One region of the Bacillus sp. SORGH_AS_0510 genome, then DNA from elsewhere that is predicted to be linked to it. Evidence: riboswitches for the same ligand, from Rfam matches in the RefSeq annotation. Region 1 holds a riboswitch; each other region holds the start of a gene.
The links. A riboswitch is a leader RNA that binds a small molecule or an ion and turns the genes downstream of it on or off. The one in region 1 is predicted to bind lysine.
Positions count from the first base shown of each region.

Region 2: it holds a riboswitch for lysine, as region 1 does, so the genes downstream of both, dapA (4-hydroxy-tetrahydrodipicolinate synthase) here and QE429_RS08520 (aspartate kinase) in region 1, are expected to answer to the same signal.
Region 3: it holds a riboswitch for lysine, as region 1 does, so the genes downstream of both, QE429_RS12140 (amino acid permease) here and QE429_RS08520 (aspartate kinase) in region 1, are expected to answer to the same signal.
Region 4: it holds a riboswitch for lysine, as region 1 does, so the genes downstream of both, QE429_RS05370 (ABC transporter substrate-binding protein) here and QE429_RS08520 (aspartate kinase) in region 1, are expected to answer to the same signal.

Region 1 covers NZ_JAUTAU010000001.1:1,683,077-1,688,526, reverse strand. The annotation lists gene QE429_RS08530 (succinate dehydrogenase cytochrome b558 subunit) at 1-473, opposite strand, end outside; gene QE429_RS08525 (YslB family protein) at 920-1,381, shown strand; gene QE429_RS08520 (aspartate kinase) at 1,426-2,643, opposite strand; lysine riboswitch at 2,758-2,934, opposite strand; gene uvrC (excinuclease ABC subunit UvrC) at 3,005-4,777, opposite strand; gene trxA (thioredoxin) at 5,007-5,321, opposite strand.
Region 2 covers NZ_JAUTAU010000001.1:2,472,107-2,477,556, forward strand. The annotation lists gene QE429_RS12715 (glycosyltransferase) at 1-64, shown strand, start outside; gene QE429_RS12720 (S1 domain-containing RNA-binding protein) at 218-667, opposite strand; gene QE429_RS12725 (S1 domain-containing RNA-binding protein) at 1,032-1,475, opposite strand; gene dapA (4-hydroxy-tetrahydrodipicolinate synthase) at 1,619-2,509, opposite strand; lysine riboswitch at 2,635-2,814, opposite strand; gene QE429_RS12735 (GNAT family N-acetyltransferase) at 2,911-3,390, shown strand; partial or broken gene QE429_RS12740 (ring-cleaving dioxygenase) at 3,460-4,447, opposite strand; gene QE429_RS12745 (hypothetical protein) at 4,643-4,777, shown strand; gene QE429_RS12750 (hypothetical protein) at 4,813-4,959, shown strand; gene QE429_RS12755 (LLM class flavin-dependent oxidoreductase) at 5,106-5,450, shown strand, end outside.
Region 3 covers NZ_JAUTAU010000001.1:2,360,879-2,366,328, forward strand. The annotation lists gene QE429_RS12135 (helix-turn-helix domain-containing protein) at 4-222, shown strand; gene QE429_RS12140 (amino acid permease) at 349-1,830, opposite strand; lysine riboswitch at 1,935-2,124, opposite strand; gene QE429_RS12145 (YitT family protein) at 2,348-3,163, shown strand; gene QE429_RS12150 (PH domain-containing protein) at 3,205-3,819, opposite strand; gene QE429_RS12155 (MFS transporter) at 4,072-5,304, shown strand; gene QE429_RS12160 (DMT family transporter) at 5,406-5,450, shown strand, end outside.
Region 4 covers NZ_JAUTAU010000001.1:1,012,085-1,017,534, reverse strand. The annotation lists gene QE429_RS05380 (amino acid ABC transporter ATP-binding protein) at 184-906, opposite strand; gene QE429_RS05375 (amino acid ABC transporter permease) at 903-1,586, opposite strand; gene QE429_RS05370 (ABC transporter substrate-binding protein) at 1,869-2,666, opposite strand; lysine riboswitch at 2,901-3,083, opposite strand; gene QE429_RS05365 (M20/M25/M40 family metallo-hydrolase) at 3,276-4,928, shown strand.

The DNA.
Region 1 (5,450 bases):
TTTGCAAAGTGGAAAATTGCTGAAAGGATTCCCACTAAGTAGAAAACAAACATAAATGGTGATGTCAAAATATTATGCATCATATCATAGGACACTTCGGCACCAAATGCCGCTGCTACACGCGTTTGCCAAACGTGCCATGTTATAAAGATAAGCGTGATTACACCTGTTACACGTTGAAGCATGAACATCCAGTTCCTAAAGAAACCAAATCTTTTAACATTACTTTTAGCGGTAAAAGCAATATAAAGACCATAGATTGCATGAAATAGCAATGGTAAATAAATAATTACAGTTTCTAAGACAATACGGAATGGTAGACTTCCCATAAAGCCAGCTGCTTTATTGAAAGATTCTGGACCTCCAGTGATAAAATGGTTGACTACAAGATGCTGTGTAAGAAACACTCCAATCGGAATGACCCCAAGCAGCGAATGTAATCTGCGATTAGCAAACTCTCGATTCCCCGCCATACATTTACCCCCCTTAATTTTTAGAAAATGATGTTAAGTTTCCTTATTTTTTTTGTTCCACTTAAAGAATCTTAACCCAATACCACTGTGACAATTATGTGACATGTCCATTTTACTCCCATCGACATAGAGCGTCAAGAAAACGTATACACAATCTTTATTAAAAAATAAAATTTTTAAAATATATTGATATTATAATAGGATAACTTCTGTTTGAATAAAGGACATATTGAAGCACTCATACTACCCATATTATTACATTTAATTACCAACATCTTACGGTTGGTATTTCTCCTCATTCGGATAAGATAATTATGATGATAAATAACATAAGATATTTCGAAATAACATATCATTCTTATAAGGATTTGTTCCTAATTCAGCAATTCAGTACTGAAAAATAAATCAAATTGTATATAATAGAATGATAGAAAGAGGGGAAGCTTGTGAAAGAAAGTACAGCCGTTGAACAACATTTGAATACTTCAGAACTCGAACCAAGAACCATTTCCATGTTTGGGTATGAAATCATTAGGGAACATCTTCTACCAGATATCTTAGGGAAGGACACACCCGAAATCTTATACTGGGCAGGAAAACGCCTTGCACGAAAGTTCCCTTTACCTGACCTAGAAAAACTGATTGAGTTTTTTACCAACGCATCATGGGGACAGCTAGTCGTTATAAAAGAAACAAAGAACGAAATGGAACTTGAACTATTTAGTCCACTGATTGTGTCCCGCGTAAAAACAAAAGCAGAGCACTTCTTTCAGCTGGAAGCAGGCTTCCTAGCCCAACAAATTGAAATGCAAAAAGAAGTAATCGCTGAAACCTTCGAACATCCCGTAAAAAAAGCAAACAAAGTCCAATTCACTGTAAAGTGGGATCGGAAAGATTCAACATTTTAGTACGGCAAAAAGGCTGACTCGCAATCGAACGAGTCAGCCTCTTTTTATTCATTTCCTAGTTCAAATGCACTGTGGAGGAGTTCGACTGCTTTCAACATATTCTTTTCTTCTAAAACAGCTGACACCTTAATTTCAGATGTGCTGACCATTTTAATCTGAATATCATTTGAAGCAAGAACTTCAAACATTTTCGCTGCCACACCTGGGTTCGATATCATACCTGAACCAACAATAGATACCTTTGCTAATTTATTTTCTGCATCCAGTTGCTCATATCCAAGTACTGCCTTATTATCTTCTAGGACTTTTAACGTCTCTAACAAATCATTTGTATGGATGGAAAAAGAAAGATTCGCTGATCCACCCTCTGTTGTACTTTGAATGATAATATCCACGTTGATTTGGTTTTGAGCTAGTGTAGTAAAAATTGTAGATAAGCTGGTTAAAGAATTAGTTAGCCCTAATACGGTAACCTTTGTAATTTCATCTTCAAATGCGACACCACGTACAACTAAATTCTGTTCCATTGTTGCTTCCCCCTCTATGACTGTTCCCTCAATTTTCTCCATACTTGACCGCACTTCAAGTCTCACCTGATAATTTTTCGCGAACTCTACCGCTCTAGGATGCAAAACACCTGCACCGAGATTGGCAAGTTCTAGCATCTCGTCATAAGAAACAGATAATAACTTGCGTGCTTCTTTGACATATCTAGGATCTGTAGTAAATACACCTGTTACATCCGTGTAAATATCACATTTGTCTGCATGTAAGGCCGCTGCTAAAGCTACCGCTGTTGTATCGGATCCACCTCGGCCAAGCGTGGTGATTTCACCATCTTCTGTAATCCCTTGGAATCCGGCAACAATCACAACTTTTCCCTCTCCAAGCTGTCTTTTTATCGTTTCTGTATTGATGTTTGAAATGCGGGCATTTCCATGAACAGGTTCTGTCACAATTCCTGCCTGCCATCCTGTAAATGAAACTGCCGGAATCCCCTGCTGATTTAAAGCCATGGATAATAAAGCAATGGTTACCTGCTCTCCTGTTGAAAGCAGCATATCCATCTCCCGCTTATTTGGTACATTGGAAATTTCCTTCGCTAGACCTACAAGCTGATCCGTAGATTTTCCCATTGCAGAAACAACGACCACTACGTTATTCTCTTGTTCAATCTCCTCTTTTACACGTGATGCAACATTTAAAATTCTCTCTACACTGCCAACGGAGGTTCCCCCGAATTTCTGAACAACTAAGCCCATGTTTTTTCCCCTACTTTCAGTTATGCTCTACCTATTTTGTACAAAAATAAAAAAAGCAATGAGAGGGCATCTCATTGCTTTTTGAACACGAAAAAATAGATTCCTGTACAAACAATGTAAGATAGCTCTCCAAGACAGGCGTCTTGACAATCCGGCATTTATTCAATACAGGACCAGCAAAGAAGAAATGAGGTCTTCTTTACTTCGGCGAACATCCCCTTTCATGATTCTTCTTCGAAGCTCATCCTCCTCAGAACCACTACTCTTGAAGCTCGCACCTCTACCTTCACTTTAGTACTATAAAGTGATAGTAATTTAAATTTTCACTAATTATAGCATGGCTAATTTATTCTGACAATAACTATTCCTGAAGTTTTTTCAGTAGTTCTTCTACTACATTTGTTGGAATGCCCAGACCAGTGAATTCCTCGAGGCTAGCTTCCTTCATTTTTTTCACAGAGCCAAACGTTTTAAGTAATAGTTTTTTGCGTTTTTCTCCAATGCCCGGGATATCGTCCAATAAGGATTGAAAGGCACTCTTCCCGCGTAGTTGGCGATGGAAGGTGATTGCAAAACGGTGGACCTCATCTTGAATTCGTTGCAGCAAATAAAACTCCTGGCTGTTCCGCCCAAGAGGAACAATCTCTAAAGGGTTCCCGTATAACAGTTGCGAAGTCCGGTGTTTCTCATCCTTCACAAGACCCGAAAGTGGAATATCTAACCCTAATTCATTTTCCAGTACATCCCTCACAGCTTCTACATGTCCTTTACCTCCATCAATAATGATCAGGTCTGGCAGCGGTAAATTTTCTTTGAGGGCTCGAGAGTATCTTCGTCTAGTTACCTCTCTCATGGATTCATAATCATCTGGTCCCTTGACCGATTTAATTTTATATTTGCGGTATTCTCGTTTATTTGCTTTTCCATCAATAAATACAACCATAGCTGATACGGGATCTGTCCCCTGAATATTGGAATTATCGAAAGACTCAATTCGATGCGGTGTATAAATCCCAAGGAGTTTCCCAAGATTCTCTATTGCCTTTATGGTTCTTTCTTCGTCTTTTTCAATTAGTGAAAATTTTTCATCCAAGGCTATTTTTGCATTTTTGATTGCAAGGTTAACAAGATCTTTTTTCTGTCCTTTTTTCGGTTGCAGCACTTTTACTTCCAGAAGTTGCCCGGCCATATTCAAATCAACTTCATCTTGAATAAGGATTTCCTTAGGCTTAAAGTGATTGGCTTTTTGGTAAAACTGCCCCAAAAACGTGAGAATCTCTTCCTCTGGTTCATTATATATAGGGAACATTGAAACATCCCGTTCGATCAACTTTCCTTGGCGGACAAAGAAGACCTGTACACACATCCAGCCTTTATCCACCGCATAGCCAAAAACATCACGGTCTGTGAAATCTGTCATGGTAATCTTTTGCTTTTCCATGATGGTTTCAATATGGACGATTTTATCGCGGAATTCTTTTGCTCTTTCAAAATCCAATTCTTCTGCCGCTGCCGTCATTTTTTCGGTTAATTCTTTCTTAATATCCTTATATCCGCCATTTAAAAAACGAGTAATTTCATCTGTCATTTGCTTGTACTGATCTTCAGACACTTCATTGACACATGGAGCGAGACATTGCCCTAAATGGTAATATAAGCAGACCCGATCAGGAAGTGTGGCACATTTTCGTAATGGATAAATTCGGTCTAATAGCTTTTTTGTTTCGTTAGCTGCCATGGCATTCGGGTAGGGTCCAAAATACTTTCCTCTATCCTTTTTCACTTTCCTCGTTATAATCAGCTTAGGGTGTCTCTCTGCTGTCAGCTTAATAAAGGGATAACTTTTATCATCCTTCAGCATAATATTGTATTTTGGATCGTATTTCTTGATGAGGTTTAATTCTAATAACAATGCTTCTATATTGGAAGAGGTAACGATATACTCGAAATCCTCTATTTCATTAACAAGTCTTAACGTCTTTCCATCATGCGACCCGGTAAAATAAGAACGCACTCGATTTTTTAATATTTTTGCCTTCCCCACATAAATAATTGTCCCCTGACGGTCTTTCATTAAGTAGCAGCCAGGCTGGTCCGGCAATAGGGTCAATTTTTGTTTGATAATCTCATTCACTCCGGCCACTCCTCCGTCTTTTATTCTATCCTTAAAATTTTAACACATCTGTCTATAAAGGAAAGTGGGAGCTTCTGTAATAATAAGAAAAGTGCAAGCGCCTTGGTCAGCCCCGAGGGGCTAGGCGCTGGAACTGGACAATTCTCGAAGTCGAATTTTATACTTTCCTATTATGTAAAAAACCTTAGCCAGACTTTTGTCCGGCTAAGGTTTTGATTTATTGATAGGCTTATACGTGCTTTTCTAAAACGCTTGCTAGAGCATCTTTTGGTTGGAAGCCGACAACTTTATCAACCACTTCGCCATTTTTGAAAACTAATAATGTTGGAATGCTCATTACGCCGAAATTAGCTGCAGTTTGTGGGTTATCATCTACATCTAATTTAGTGATTTTTACTTTATCGCCCATTTCTGCATCAAGTTCTTCAAGAACTGGAGCTATCATTTTACAAGGTCCGCACCATGGAGCCCAGAAGTCTACAAGGACAGTACCTGAATTTGTTTCTGTTGAAAAGTTTTGATCTGTTAAGTGTGAAATAGCCATTTTATATAGCCCTCCTATTGATTACTGAGATACTAGGGAAAGTATACCATCGTTTGGAAAAACACGCTAATAATATGTTTCGCCACTAATATACCCTATAAAACCATAAGTATTCTGTTGTACTAAGTC
Region 2 (5,450 bases), 790 kb from region 1:
TATTCATATGGGTGATATATTAACCGAAGGAATCGTACAACAGTTCCCTGACAAATTTAAGTAAGGATGATCATTTATACTAATTAGCCATTGCTATGTAGTGCATTCAATATCATTCCCTGTAAAGTGTAATCACTGAGAAAACTGATAAAAAAAGACGAGTTGACATCGATTTTCATGTCAACTCGTCTTTTTTATATTGTATTAAAACTGGTAGTTATGCGCGTCTTCCGCCTCGACCGCCACGTTTTGATTCTGTGTTGCGTTTAAGCGAAGATAAGTTCTCTTCACTAGACTTTAAAAACTTGGCCATTTTATCTTCAAATGATTCTTTAGGTTTGAAATTACTTTTTGGACGAAAATCTTTTGAACGGCTTTCAGATCTTCCTTGCCTTGCTGGGCGTTGTGAATAAGAAGAGGTTTGACTTTCGGGTCTCTCGATTGCTTTTTTAATAGATAAGGCAGTTTTTCCGTCTTTTTCACTAATTACTTTTACATCAACCATGTCACCAACTTTAAGGTGGTCATTAATATCCTTAACATAGCTTTCCGCAACTTCACTGATATGCACAAGACCTGTTGTGCCTCCAGGTAATTCAACGAATGCTCCAAAATTAGTGATTCCTGTTACTTTTCCTTGGACTTTGCTGCCTACTTCAACTGACATAGAAATATATTTCCCCCTCAATAATGTTAAAACCACTTTATTATAACAAATAATTTGAAGGAATAAAATCCTTTTACTTATATAGAGATATTTAAGAAATATTTACTAATCCCGCTGTACCCTTTGGTGGTAAATATCGCATCATTGATTTTGCCTTCATTTATCAAGGAAGGGGTAATAATCGCGTCCAAAACACCAGAGAAGTATTTAATGGTAGTAGGGAACCAAGTTACGGTTGACGATGGCAATGAAGAGGTTGAATTCAGAAAAAATGTTAAATCAGTTGTTTCTTAAACAAAAGGTAAGAAGGCAAGCCATCGTCTGGCTTGCCTTTATATTTGAACAAATTATAAAAAAGTTGATGTTATCCGCGTCTTCCGCCTCGACCACCACGTTTTGTTTCTGTGTTTCTTTTAAGAGAAGACAAGTTTTCTTCACTCGCTTTTAAAAACTTGGCCATTTTATCTTCAAACGATTCTTTCGGTTTGAAATTGCCTTTTGGACGGAAGTCCTTAGAACGGTTTTCGGATCTTCCTTGGCGTGGCGGGCGTTGTGAATATGATGATGCTTCAGGTTTGTCTATCGCTTTTTTGATGGAAAGGGCAGTTTTACCATCCTTTTCACTAATTACTTTCACTTCAACCATGTCGCCAACTTTTAAATGGTCATTAATATCTTTTACATAGCTTTCCGCAACTTCGCTTATATGTACTAGACCTGTTGTACCTCCTGGTAATTCAACGAATGCTCCAAAATTAGTGATTCCTGTTACTTTTCCTTGGACTTTGCTGCCTACTTCAACTGACATGAAATCTATTTCCCCCTCAATAGTGTTAAAACTACTTTATTATAACAAATTCTCAAGGGAAATAGAATTAGTCGGGGCTATTTTTTCCACTTTTTTTAGTGTTTTAGGTAAAAAACATGATAAATCCTTTAAAATGTTGAAGTTTATTTGCTGTTTACCTTAGGGAGATTGGCTGGCAAGTTATCTTGTAATGCTTTTTGTTCTTCATCCGTTAATGGGACAAGTGGGAAACGAACCCCTCCCACATGGACTCCTACTATATTTAGTGCTGCTTTTACAGGTGAAGGACTAGGTGCAGCAAATAACGCTCTTATAATTGGAAGTAAGTTACGATGAGTTTCAGCAGCTTCATTTATAGCACCATTTTTAAATTGATTGATCATTTCTTGTAATTGATTTCCTATAATATGGGAAGCGACAGATACTACACCCGTTCCGCCGATCGCTAATACAGGCAACGTTAATCCATCGTCACCACTATAAAGTGTAAAGTCGTTAGAGGTTTGATTTATAATATCAGCCATTGCATCAAGGTTTCCACTCGCTTCTTTAACCGTAACAATATTATTTATCTTGGATAAACGGACGATTGTTTCCACAGTCATATTCACGACACTTCGACCTGGGATGTTATAAAGCATCACAGGTAAAGATGTGGATTCGGCAATTGCTTTAAAGTGTTGATATAATCCTTCCTGAGATGGTTTGTTGTAATATGGGGTAACAAGCATAATTCCATCTACTCCAGCATTTTCAGCTTGTTTTGTTAAGTTAATTGATGCTCTTGTATTATTAGAGCCTGTTCCTGCTATGACTGGTACTCTGTGATTAACAACTTCAACTACAAATTTAAATAGCTCCACTTTTTCTTCAGTCGTTAAAGTAGGAGATTCTCCTGTTGTTCCAGCAATTACTAATCCATCAGAGCCATTTGCGATTAAATAATTGATAAGTTCTTTTGTTGCAATAAAATCGATTTCTCCATGTTGATCAAATGGTGTCACCATTGCAGTTAATACTTGGCCAAAATTCATCATTCTCACCCTTTTTTTATATTTTAAAAATTTAGAGCAGAGAAGGCATTATGTCAGTCAACGCAAAAAAGCAGCAACGAGGGTTCGTTGCCGCTTAAGAAACATGAATAAAAATTGTTCCCAATGCGTGAGATAGCCCTCCATATAGTTTCCTATATGACAGTTCTGTATTTATTCAATAACAGAACCAGCTTCAAGATAAATGAGTTTCTTTCCGCTTCGGCAAATTCCCCTTTTCACAATTGTCATGGGAGCTCATTCTCCTTAAATTGTGTACTCATGGTTTTTGCGCCTCTATCCTCACTTCAAATGGTATTGAAGTAAGAAATATTTAATTGACTGTTAATATATCAGAATTTATTCTATAATTCAAGTGATTTGGAAAATTATAAGAAAAAGACGTGCAAGGTCTATTATTAAATATACTTTTAAAAGAGGAGGATTCTAATAATGGCAAAGAAATTTTAAATTGGACCTATCAACCACCATATGAATTTTATAATAATGAATGTACAGAAGATTCATTAAAAGAATTATTGAATGGAAGTTATTATGCTGTAGTTGACCCTCAAAATAAATTGGTTGGATTTTATTGTATAGGAGAGTCTGCGCAAGTGCCTGCAGGAAAACAGCTGGGCGTATATGATGCTGGCTTTATCGATTTTGGAATTGGTTTGCAACCAGAAGAAACTGGACAGGGGAAAGGATTTGATTTTTGTTTATTTATTCTAAGGAACTTACAAAAGTATTTTAAACATAGTCCTATCCGTTTAACTGTTGCCAATTTTAATAAACGAGCTATTCATCTATACGAAAATCTTGGATTTGTAAAAAGGAAAGAATTTATCACAAATAATGTTCTTTTGTACAATCATGGTTAAAGATGGTGCTTTTTGAATAAAAAGGAAGCGTAAGAATGACTTCATTCTCAGGCTTCCTTTAGATATAAGTTATTGATTATATTCTTTTTCAATTTCCTTTGTACTTCTAACTGTATCGATCGGGCGTACAAGTTTTTCGATTTGATTACGTTTTGTCTCTAGAAATGGAGGTAAGGATAGTTTTTCTCCGAGGCTTTCATATTGTTCATCACCCATAAATCCAGGACCATCTGTAGCGAATTCAAATAAGATTTGAGGTGCTACTCTTACGTATAAAGATCCAAAGAAGTAGCGATCAACAAATCCAGAGGTACCAAAGCCAAAACTCTCAATTCGGTTCATCCATTCTTCTAAAACCTTACGATCCTCCACACGAAAGGCAGCGTGATGAACAGTACCATATCCTTGTTGAGATGGGGGCAGTACTGCATTGTATTCCACCACCACTTGTGCACCATTACCACCTTCACCTACTTCAAATAAATGTAAAGCTCCTTCTTGGTCAATCTCTTTAAATAATAGAACTTTTTCCATCATTTCTTTAAAGTAATCAAAATTAGCTACGCGAACAAAGAGTGGCCCTAATCCTGTAATGGCATATTCTAATGGAATTGGGCCCTTTTGCCAAGGTGTACCGCTAGAAACTCCTGTATTTTTTTCGTCTGAAATTAATTGGTACTGTTGATCATCAAAATCTATGAAGGATAGAGTTTTTTTACCAAATAATTTCTTGATGCCACTATGTTTTACATTTAATCGATCAAATCGTTTTTCCCAGAACTCTATTGCTGCATCATTTGGTACACGAAAGGATGTTTTCGCAATTTCATTTGTCCCATGGACTCCTTGTGGAATACCAGGGAAATCAAAGAAAGTCATATCGGTGCCAGGGCTGCCAGTATCATCGGCAAAAAATAAATGGTAAGTCTGGATATCATCCTGATTAACCGTTTTCTTTACTAACCGCATTCCTAATACATAAGTGAAAAAATTCATAATTTTTTTCTGCACTGCTTGTAATAGCCGTAACATGGTGAATGCCTTTTAATCCGTTCATCAAAAGTCCTCCAATCATTTCTTTTAAGGTTTGTCTATATTATTCCAACATTAAGTAATCAATAAAATTTATCTCAAATTAATTTATCTCTAATTCGAGATAAATAATATCATGTTCCTTTTTTCCTGTCAATATCATGTAAGAATGAACAAATTTATTCCGTTTATAATAATTAACAAAAAGGAGGGAGTCAATATGGATGGAAAGTATAATACAAACGATGACGCAACTGTTGAATTAAAAAAAGCATTAAATAAGAGTACAGCTAGCAAAAATCCAAATATGAGTGAAGCAGAGAGGAAAATGAAATTTCAAAGTAGGAAAAACTAAGGGATAGGTCAAGTGATTTTTGAGAGGTGAACAAATTGACGGGAAAACATCCAATAGAATATACGGGTAAAGTCTTGGATCAAAGGAATGATCTTACTGGTCCAGATGATGGGCAGGGAACATATCCAGCGCGACCCAAACATGTATCGATTGAGAAGCAAAGTAATAATAAAGGTAAGTAGCATGTAAGAGAAAAATTGCAATTATTTTTAGGAAGAGGAGGGGAGGAAGCCTCCTCTTTTTAATGATTGGTAAGCATTTAAGTTTGTTTCCTGAATTACTATTGCTAGTATAGTAATATATTTTAATAAGAAAGGACAAATTTAATATGACATCAATTCATATACCCGTTTCCGTCCTTAATCTAGCACCAATTCGTGAGGGACAAACACCTAAACAAGCAATTGATTCGATGGTAGATTTGGCACAAGCGGTAGAAAAACTGGGCTATAAACGCTATTGGATCGCAGAACATCACAACACACCTACTCTAGTTAGTTCAGCAACGTCGATTTTAATTAAACATACATTAGAGCATACAAATACCATACTTGTGGGGTCTGGTGGAATCATGCTTCCAAATCATGCTCCGTTAGTAGTTGCGGAACAGTTCGGTACGTTGGCAACTATCTATCCAAATCGTGTGGAATTAGGTCTAGGCCGTGCACCCGGT
Region 3 (5,450 bases), 680 kb from region 1:
ATTTTGACAAATTATAGAGCAAAAAAAAGTAACCTCAAGGCATTATTATCTAAAAACGGTATGGATTTGGATGGTTTGGAAAGGAATACTAAGATTCCTAGAAGTCAACTCGATGACTATATGTCTAAGAAAGTAATGAGCTTGAATTCTGCAATGACTATTTCAAAAGAATTAAATTGCAAGATTGAAGATTTGTATGTATGGACTGCTGAAGAAGCTTAATTTAAAAGTAAAAAAACAGACTCCAAAGCGAGTCTGTTTTTTTGTGTTTGGCTGTGTTAAATTGTGATATTATACCCTATTGATTGGAGCGGAAATCAATAGGCAAGTCTAACAGAGCCTTGAGTTTTAATTTGTTAAATCACACTTATCTAATGGAATCACTTTGGTTTTCTTTGTAAATTTATATCCCAACCATAAGATTAAAAAAAGAGGCAAACCGATATAAGATACCAAAACACCATTCCAATCAACGTGGTTACCGAGAAAAGCTGAGTAGTTTTGTCCTAAAACAACGAAACCACAGACAGCAAAGGCGAAAATAGGGCCAAATGGGAAGAACTTTGATTTATATGGTAATAAACTTAGATCCTTACCTTGTGCAATGAAAGCCTTCCTGAATCGATAGTGACAAACTGCAATTCCAAGCCATGCTATGAAACCTGACATACCTGATGCATTTAGCAACCAGACATAAACCGTACCATCTCCAAAGAAAGAAGCAAGAAATGCCAGAGTACCAATTAAAGTTGTTGCAAATAATGCGTTGACTGGCACACCATTTTTATTGAGTTTAGCTAAGAACCTAGGTGCCTTTCCTTCGCGTGCTAAGTCCCAAAGCATGCGGGTAGAAGCGTACATACCTGAATTACCTGCAGACAATACAGCTGTTAAAATGACAGCATTCATGATAGAAGCAGCAAATGCAATTCCTGCTTTTTGAAAAACAAGTGTAAATGGGCTAACTGTAACATCGCCGTTTGCTAAGTTCTCATTTGTATAAGGAATGAGAAGACCGATTACTAAAATCGCTAATACATAAAATAAAAGAATCCTCCAAAACACTTGTTTTACAGCCCGCGGAATAGATTTTGTTGGATTATCAGTCTCTCCTGCAGCAACTCCGAGTAGTTCAGTTCCTTGAAAGGAGAATCCTGCTGCCATAAAGATTCCTAGCATTGCCATGAAACCGCCGTGGAATGGAGCATCTCCAACTGTGAAATTTTTGAAGCCAATCGCTTCATTACCCATAATGCCGAAAATCATTAGTGTTCCAGTTATGATAAAGATTATAACTGTCACTACCTTAACTAATGAAAACCAATATTCTGCTTCCCCAAATCCTTTTACAGAAAGGTAGTTTAATAGGAACATAATAACTAAGAAAATTCCACTCCATATGAAGGATGGAGTATGTGGGAACCAAAATTTCATAATCATCGTAACAGCTGCTAATTCTGCTGCTATTGTAATTGCCCAGTTATACCAGTAATTCCACCCTAACGCAAAACCTAGGGAAGGGTCGACAAATTTTGTTGCATAGGTACTAAAGCTTCCCGCTACAGGCATATAGGCTCCCATTTCTGCTAACCCTTGCATTAAAAAGTAGACCATTAAACCAATAACAACATAAGAGAGAATAGCTCCACCAGGTCCTGCAGAATGGATTGCTCCTCCACTTGCAAGGAATAAACCTGTACCAATTGTACCTCCAAGTGAAATCATAGTAAGGTGACGAGATTTTAGGCTTCTTCTTAACTCGGATGGTTCTTTTTTAGGTGATTGATCACCGTTAAAATCATTTTGTTTTAATACTCGTGCTGTTTGCATTGTCTTTACTCCTTTTTGTATTCATTTTTCGAGAAGGAGTTTTGGAATAAAAAATGCCATCGAAGTAGAATCGATGGCATTATCAATACCCCGCATCATACCTTCCGAAAGATAGCTCAACACGAATGGCTGGTAGGGCCAAGCGTGACAGTTCTGTTCCTGTTTGGAGACAGCCCCAGCATGCTTTGTCAGAGATAAAAGCACACTTCGGCAGTTTTTCCTTTCAAGTGGAGTCAATGATGTCTCTGCATCTCATCCGCTTTACTAATAAAAACCGCGACCTCTACCTCATCGGTTTGATGAGGATTTAGCATATGAATTTAATATATTTATAAAGTATAAATTATATTGGATATTTGTCAATAAATTTTTCTTGAATAGCATTCCAGGATTCCAATACACCTTGGAATTAACAGATAATTAATTCTTTTGGAAAAAAACTATTAAATTTACATTAAAAATGATAATCGGTATTATTTTTAAATATAAATGATGGCGTTTTCGGAGGTATTATAAGATGCGGATTTTTGGAATTATTATTGGATCACTAATAATTGTATTGGCATTTAACCTTTTTTTGATACCTCACGAAGTATTAAGTAGTGGACTGAGTGGAATTTCCATGATTATAGGTATGATTTCACCACTTAATACAGGGGTGGCAAATTTTCTATTGAACTTTCCGTTACTGTTAATAGGGTATAAAATGTTGGGTAAGAAATTTATTATGAACTCAATTTTTTCAGTACTCATAATATCAGTTGGACTTTATTTAGTACCTGTTATCGCTATAGCGAACGATACCATTTTAAGCTCTATTTTTGGTGGTGCTTTAACTGGTCTTGGTGTTGGAATTGTCTTTCGAAGCTCAGGGTCAACCGGAGGCTTTGATATAATTGGGATGATTGTTTCAAGAAAAAAGGATTTTCCAATAGGTACCTTGCTATCTGGCATGAACGCAGTTGTTATAGTGATTAGCGGATTTTTATTTAATTGGGATGCCGCTTTGAATACTTTAGTGTCTATCTTTGTAACAGGTAAAGTAGTGGATGCTATTTATACAGACCATGCTAAACTAACAATAATGATCATTACCGATAAAGGTGACGAGATGAGAGCGCACCTTCTAACCAACCTTTATAGAGGATTAACAATTATGGACGGAGTTGGGGGATACTCCAACAACAAACGAAATGTTTTAATAACGGTCATTTCACGGTATGAATTAAATGAGGTAAAGAATCTCATTGTTGAAGTAGACCCTGCTGCATTTGTAAATATAACTGAAACAATTGAAGTCATGGGACTCTTCCATCGTCCTAGTCCTTCATAAAAAAATGGGCCTGCAATAATAAAATATGCAGGCCCATTTTTTCAATTGTTAATGTATTTTTCAAAAACAAATCCATAATCCTTTACACAATACTGTTTCTTACTGTCTTCTAGCCATTGAAATGCTGCTTGATTTAACATCTTAAACTGGACAACTAGATTACTGTCAGGACTTGTTATCCTTCCAAGAGTAGTAGAGGCAACATCAAGACTTTGTTTGGCAAATTGAAGGCTTACCTCATTTTCATGAGAGATTTCGGAAATTTTAATTAAAGCTTTATACAAATCTTTTACTTCCTCAATATGCTTTTTATGAACGTCAATGGAAAATGGTTGTGAGCCAATTTTGAATTTAATCTCCACATCAAGGTCTACGGTTCCCGCAGTTTCGAGTTTAACGTCTGAAACTCTATTAGTTGCATAACTATAACGATGTAACATTCGTTTCTTGCTTGTAGCACTTGTACCATCTAAGTGGATTAAAGCATTATTTGTAAAACAATATTCATCTGATTTCGATTTAATTAAAAAATATATCTTCTCATTGTCTTCATGCATTACATAATCATCTGCATCAACTTTGTCATAATTTTCTGGTTTAATGACAGAACCTACATCACTTAATCCTAAAATATCAGATGCTACTTTTCCAAACATTTTACCAACCTCACTTTTCTAAAATCTTGACATACATATGTACGAACAAAGCCACATAAAGTTTCAGTGTATTTACTGTAATTAGGAAAGACAAAATACTTTATGACTTTAATGGCTATTGTATGTTAAAAAATGTAATTAATATGATGGGAAGTTTGATATAATTAAATGATACTTTGTAAATGGAGGCAGTCCAATGTAAGCACCTCAACTTTTTTATAATAAAATTTAATAAAAAGTGAGGTTGCGATTATGTCTAAATTTGTTGGAAAAGAGGTTTTTTTCCGATTTCTTTGGTATGGGCAAATTTTGGCTAACCTAGGGGATATTTTGTATATAGTTAGTTTGATAAAGTTAATTTATGACAAAACCGGATCTGCTACCTATATGTCTCTGGTCCCGTTTTTTAGTACAATATCTGCTTTGATAAGCGGGTTATTGGCACCATTGATAATAAATAAATTCAAGCTTAAATCGATATTAACTTATTCTCAAACCGGGAAAACAGTTTTTTTATTTTTATTGTGCATTAGTATCCCTATTCTCGAAGAACAATTGCTGTTTTTAGTCTATCTTATGATTTCCCTTATATCTTTTTTAGATGGGTGGGCGTCTCCTGCAAGAAATGCATTGATTCCAAGTTTAGTGGAGGAAAGTAAGTTAGTTAAAACAAATAGCTTGCTTTCAATATCTGATCAAATAATCCAACTTATTACTTGGCCAATGGGGAGTATCTTATTAGTGTCATTTGGACCGGTAACTATTCTTTGGCAAACTTTTTTCTTATTCCTAATTTCAACCATGTTTATGCGAATGATCAGAGATTATAGTAACCAATTAATTCATGAAAAGAAATCTCAAATAAATGTGTTAAAAGAAGGTTGGGCAATAATTTGGCATTCCAAACAGCTTAGGATTATTAGTTTAATGAACATTCTTGAAACATTTGCAAACGGGGTATGGATTGCTGCCATCTTGTTTGTATACGTTTCAGAGGCATTAAACAAAGGAGAGAACTGGTGGGGGTATATTAATGGTTCTTTTTTTACAGGGATGTTAGTTGGAGGACTTTTCATTTACCATTACTCCTACTTGGTGGAACGATTTTTAAGCAAAATCATATTGTGGTCGGCCTTTACTTTAACCGGGATAACCTTTTTGTTCGGAACAACATCAATTCCTTGGTTTGCTTTATTCGTTTCCTTTTTGTTTGGTTTTCCTCAGATGGCTCGTGATATTGCTGAAACAACTATTATTCAAAAAAATGCGCAGGAGAAGCTCTTAGCAAAAGTTTATTCTGCTAGAGGGACCTTATTATTTGGTACGTTTGGTCTTTCGTCACTAGTAATGGGATGGTTGACTGAAAAGTTTGGAGTAAGAGCGGTTTTTTTTGTAGCTACAATCCTTTTTCTTACATCATTCATCATAGCATTGTTAAATAAATCTGCTCTGCTAGGCGCCGAAATTAAAAAGAATAGGACTTAATTTTATTAAAAAAACGGAAATCACTTGCTGGTTTCCGTTTTTTATCGGAAAATACAATATATGATTTTATTTGAATTTTTAGTAAAAAGGGGGGAGAAGCAGTGCGGCCTATCATTTTAGGAGTTTTTGCGGCTTTCTTTTTCGCA
Region 4 (5,450 bases), 670 kb from region 1:
CCATACTCCCACAGGACATTGAATCATCCTCATCGAATCAACATCGCACGAAGGAAATGCGCAGCATTTTCGAGGATCTTCGCCTTCCGCTCCAATCAACAGGGTAAAGAAATCAGTTATACTCTTTAACATAGCCAAAATAATGCAAAAAATGACGTGCAGCCATGCACGTCATTTCTTTTTCTATAGGATTTGATTCAAAAACCTCTGTGTCCGCTCATGTTTGGGGTTCACGAAGATTTCGTTTGGATGTCCTTCTTCTATTATATTGCCGTCTGCCAACATGATCACGCGGTCGGCCACTTCTCGGGCGAAGCCCATTTCATGGGTTACGATTACCATGGTCATCCCTTCCCGAGCAAGGTCTTTCATAACCTGTAGTACTTCTCCCACTAGTTCAGGATCAAGAGCCGACGTTGGCTCGTCAAACAGCATGACTTTCGGTTCCATTGCTAAGGCTCTCGCAATCGCCACCCGCTGCTTTTGTCCGCCTGACAGCTGCTCCGGATAGTAGTTCGCCTTATCGGCTAGGCCTACCTTTTTCAATAGGGTCAACGCTTGGGCACCGGCCTCTTCCTTCGTCACTTTTTTCACATATACAGGTGCTTCGATAATGTTTTCTAACACCGTTTTATGCGGGAAAAGATTGAAGTGCTGAAACACCATTCCTACCTTTTCTCGGACTTTATTTAAGTTGGTTTTCGCAAGATCGATTGTCTCAGCGTCAATCATAATTTCTCCTTGCTCTGCTACCTCTAGAAAGTTCAAGCAGCGAAGCAATGTACTTTTTCCAGAGCCGCTGGCACCAATTAGAACGACGACTTCTTGTTCCTTAATCTCCAGGTCTATCTTCTTTAACACGTCCAGCTTACCAAAGGATTTTGATAGATTACGAACTTGAATCATGCGCCACGGACCTCCTTCGGCTTACTCACGTCGAGTTTCTTTTCAATCAGGTTCGCCACCCATGTGAAAATGAAGACGATGATTAAGTAATAGATTCCAACGACAAAATACGTTTCGAAAGGCATATAGTTTTCCCCTTGTACACTAAGAGCCGTATTATACAAATCGGTCACCGCAATATAGGCGACAAGCGAAGAATCCTTTAACCCGATGATGAACTGATTGGCAAGGGCCGGAATTGATCTTTTGAAAGCCTGTGGGAAAATAATCCTTCTCATCGCGAGGGAATAGTTCATACCAAGCGACCTTGCTGCTTCCATCTGGCCGCGATCAATCGATTGGACAGCCCCTCTGAAAATTTCTGCGATATATGCGCCTGTGTGAATCCCCAAGGCCAATGCCCCTGCCGTAAAGCTGTCCAAGTTCACGATGTTGGCAAGACCATAGTATAAAAACATAATCTGAACAATGAGCGGGGTTCCACGAATAATGCCAATATAAATGTCGGCAATGCGATTTAAGATTTTACTAGTGGAAATCTTAAAAGCAGCAAAAATAATCCCAATCACCATCGCAAATAATAGAGAGATCGCTGTAATAGAGATTGTCATCCAAGAAGCTTTCAAAAAAGCAATTCCATGCTCACTAAAAATACTAATAATATTATCTAAAAAAACCACGAGGCATACCTCCTATTAAGAAAAGCGCAAGCGCCTTGATCAGCCCCGACAGGCAAATGTTCTTCAGCAAGAAAAGTCGTTCTTTGACTTTTCTTGCTGAAGGTTATTTGACCCGAGCTGTAACAATCATCGCTTTATCAAGCCATGATTGTTACAAGATACTCAATGTAGAGTATTCAGGGTGAAAACTGGCTAGGCGCTGGAGCTGGACAATTCTCAAAGTCGAATTTATTTTCTTATAATCTAATTTAAAAGGGGACAGTCCCCCTTCGACACAATTTCTTACTTTTCCATTACGTTGGTGTTGAACCATTTCATGCTGATTTTTTCGTATGTACCGTCGTCAATCATGGATTGGATGGCATCGTTGATTTTGTCAGCTAGCTCTTTATTACCCTCAGCAACCGCTACACTTACACGGTCTTCATTTAATAATTCACCAATTGCTTTAATTTTTAAGCCCTTTTCATTTTTCGCACTTACCCCAACAATTTTGTCAGTGATAACTGCGTCTAAACGGCCCAGTGCCAAGTCTTGAAGGGCATTGACGTCTGTTGGATAGCCTTTTACTTGATCAGATAAATCCTCGGCCATGTCTTTCCATGTGCTCGCTTGGATAACCCCAATCGTTTTCCCTTTCAGGTCCTCCTTTGATTGAATATCTGTGTTGCCTTCCGCTACAAAAATTTGTGCACCAGATAGGTAATAAGGATTGGTGAAGTCTACTTGCTTATCACGTTCAGGTGTAGCTGTCATACTTCCGATAATCGCATCATATTTCTTTGCCTTTAACCCTTGAATAATCGTTTCCCATGGATTGGTTACTGGGTTAGCTTCAAGGCCGATTCGCTTCGCAATTTCTGTTCCGATTTCAACGTCGAATCCAGTTAATTTACCGTCTTTTTTAAAGTTAAGCGGTGGATATTGCCCAGTCATCGAGAACGTTAAGGCACCTTTTTTCACTAATTCATGCTTACCGCTGCTAGCTTTTGCTGACTTTTCGCCATCAGCCTTCTCTGTGCCACAAGCTGATAAAAGTAACATCATTGCTGCAGCTAATAAAATTGCAAACTTTTTCATAAATATTCCCCCCTGATTAGAAAAGCGTAAGCGCCTTGACCAGCCCCGATAGGCAAATGTTCTTCGGCAAAAAAAGTCCGCACTTTGACTTTTATTGCCGAAGGTTATTTGACCCGAGGGGCTAGGCGCTGAAGCCAGACAATTTTCAAAGTCAAACTTCATATCTTATTACAATAAAAAGCACCGTCACATTTGCGTATGACGGTGCTTGGCACACCCTCATCATTCAGCATTGGTGAAGATAGTTCTCCACAATTCCAAGGAACTGTGACAGTTCTGCCCCTATTCGAGTGCAGACCCAGCTTTCTGAAAAAAGTGATTTCAGAAGCTTCGGCGATTGATCCTTTTTCCTATTTTCATAGATTTCACTGAATCTCCCATAGGATACTAATAAAAATCGCGACCTCTACCCCATCTAATGCTTAAAGACGAGGATTTTTATATTTAGTTTGACGAAACAATTTTCAGTATAAAGAAATATTCTAACAAATGCAATAATGTTTTTAATGGAATTTCTAACCAAATGAAAAGTCTTGACGGCATTTTTATCTTGAGATACATTTTTCTAAAATACAATTTTCCAAATTACTAGAAAAGAAGGTTAGACTTATGTTGCAATGTCGTGAGGATGTCCTGGCATTCACAAAACAGCTCGTAAACATTGAAAGTGTCGTTAATACCTATGGGGAAAAAGCCATTGCCCAGTCTTTATATTCTTTGATTTCCTCTTGGCCCTATTTTTCACAGAATCCAAGTCAACTTGTGTTAGAGCAAACCCACAACGATCTTCAAGAACGTTATAATGTACTTGCATTTGTCAAAGGAACAAAGGGTTCGAGCAATCGCACCGTGATCCTTATGGGGCATACGGATACAGTCGGTATCGAGGATTTTACCCATCTGAAGGATCAGGCCTGCTTTCCAGATGAGCTGATGGAATCCTTGAAAAATGAAGAGCTGCCAACTTCCGCAAAAGACCATTTACAGTCCGGAGATTGGTTGTTTGGCCGCGGCGTTCTCGATATGAAAAGCGGGGTTGCCAGTCATCTCTATCTCTTAAAATATTACTCTGAACACCCAGAAGAATTAGACGGAAACCTGGTTCTTTTAGCAGAATGTGATGAGGAAGATAGCTCACATGGTGTCCTTTCTGCTTTAAAAACATTGAAACGCTGGAAAAATGAACATGATTTCGCCTATTGCGCTGCGATTAATGCCGACTTCGTTGCGCCACGCTATGAAGGCGATGACAATCGGTATATCTATAAAGGCACAGTCGGAAAATTGCTGCCATCGTTCTTTATTACAGGTGCAGAAACACATGTAGGCTCTGCCTTTGAAGGACTCGATCCGAACTTTATTGCTGCCGAGTTAACTCGACAAATCAACTACAATCCAGAGCTATGTAACGAAGCTTTAGGCGAAACGACGGTGCCGCCTGTTTCGTTAAAACAAACAGATTTGAAGCCATCTTATACGGTACAAACAGCTTTGGCTGCCTATGTTTATTATAATTTCTTTATTCACTCCTGGTCTCCGAAGGACGTGCTTGAAAAATTAAGAATACAGGCCGATATTGCTTTTACTAATGCATTGATGTCTTTTGAAGAAAGATATAAGCAGTTCAGTGCATTAAGCGGCGAACCTTATGTCAAGCATCCTTGGAAGTCGAGAGTCATGACCTATGAGGAAATGGAGCAGCTATTAGTGGAAGAACACGGTGAAGCGTTCACTTCGCATATGAACGAGTTTAAGGAAAAACTTGTTAATAATCCCGAGTTAGATACGCGGATGTTTGCTGCACGAGTGGTAGAGGAAGCGTGGAAATGGATGAAGGATAAGAGTCCGGCGATTATTCTATTTTACTCGTCCTTATATTCTCCTAGGATTGAATTGTCTGGAAAAACAGAGGATGAATGGAACTTAATCCATGCCTTGGATGAAGCGGTGGAAGAAATGCAGCCGCACTATCCACATCCGATTGTGACGCGGAATTTCTTCCCGTATATCTCGGACATGAGCTTTGTCGCGCTGAGTGATGATGATGCAGGTATTAAGGCAGAAACCAACAACAACCCTGGCTGGGGAACGAAGCTTTTTGTTGATTACCAAGACATCCGCGACATCAACGTACCCGTCATCAACATCGGACCCTACGGCCTAGATGCCCACAAAAAACTAGAACGAATGGAAATGACCTACTCACTAGAAGTCGTACCGAACCTAACTAACCTAGTGATTCAGAAAGTTTTAAACAAATAGCTATTTTAATGCTCTTGTTGATTGGAGCGGAAGGCGCTCGATCCTCGAAAATGCTATCGCATTTCCTTCGTGCGGTGAATATTCGATGAAGCTTATTCAATGTCCTGTGGGAGTATGGTTCAGGAGAGACCCCGCAGGCGCTAGCGCCGAGGAGGCTCTCCGAAACACCCACGAACCGCTCGCGCCTGGAGCGGAAATCAACAACTATGTAATAGAGCAATATTTTAAAAAGCTTGTAGACTTCCTACAAGCTTTTTTCACTAGAAACATGTAAAATAAAAGGAAAAAAAGAAAGAAAAGCGCAAGCGCCTTGATCAGCCCCGACAGGCAAATGTTCTTCTGCAAGAAAAGTCGCTCTTTGACTTTTCTTGCAGAAGGTTATTGGACCCGAGCTGTAACAATCATCGCTTTATCAAGCCATGATTGTTACAAGATAATCAAGGTAGCATATTCAGGTTGAAAACTGGCTAGGCGCTGGAGCTGGACAATTATCGAAGTCGTATTTTTTACATTCTTATTATA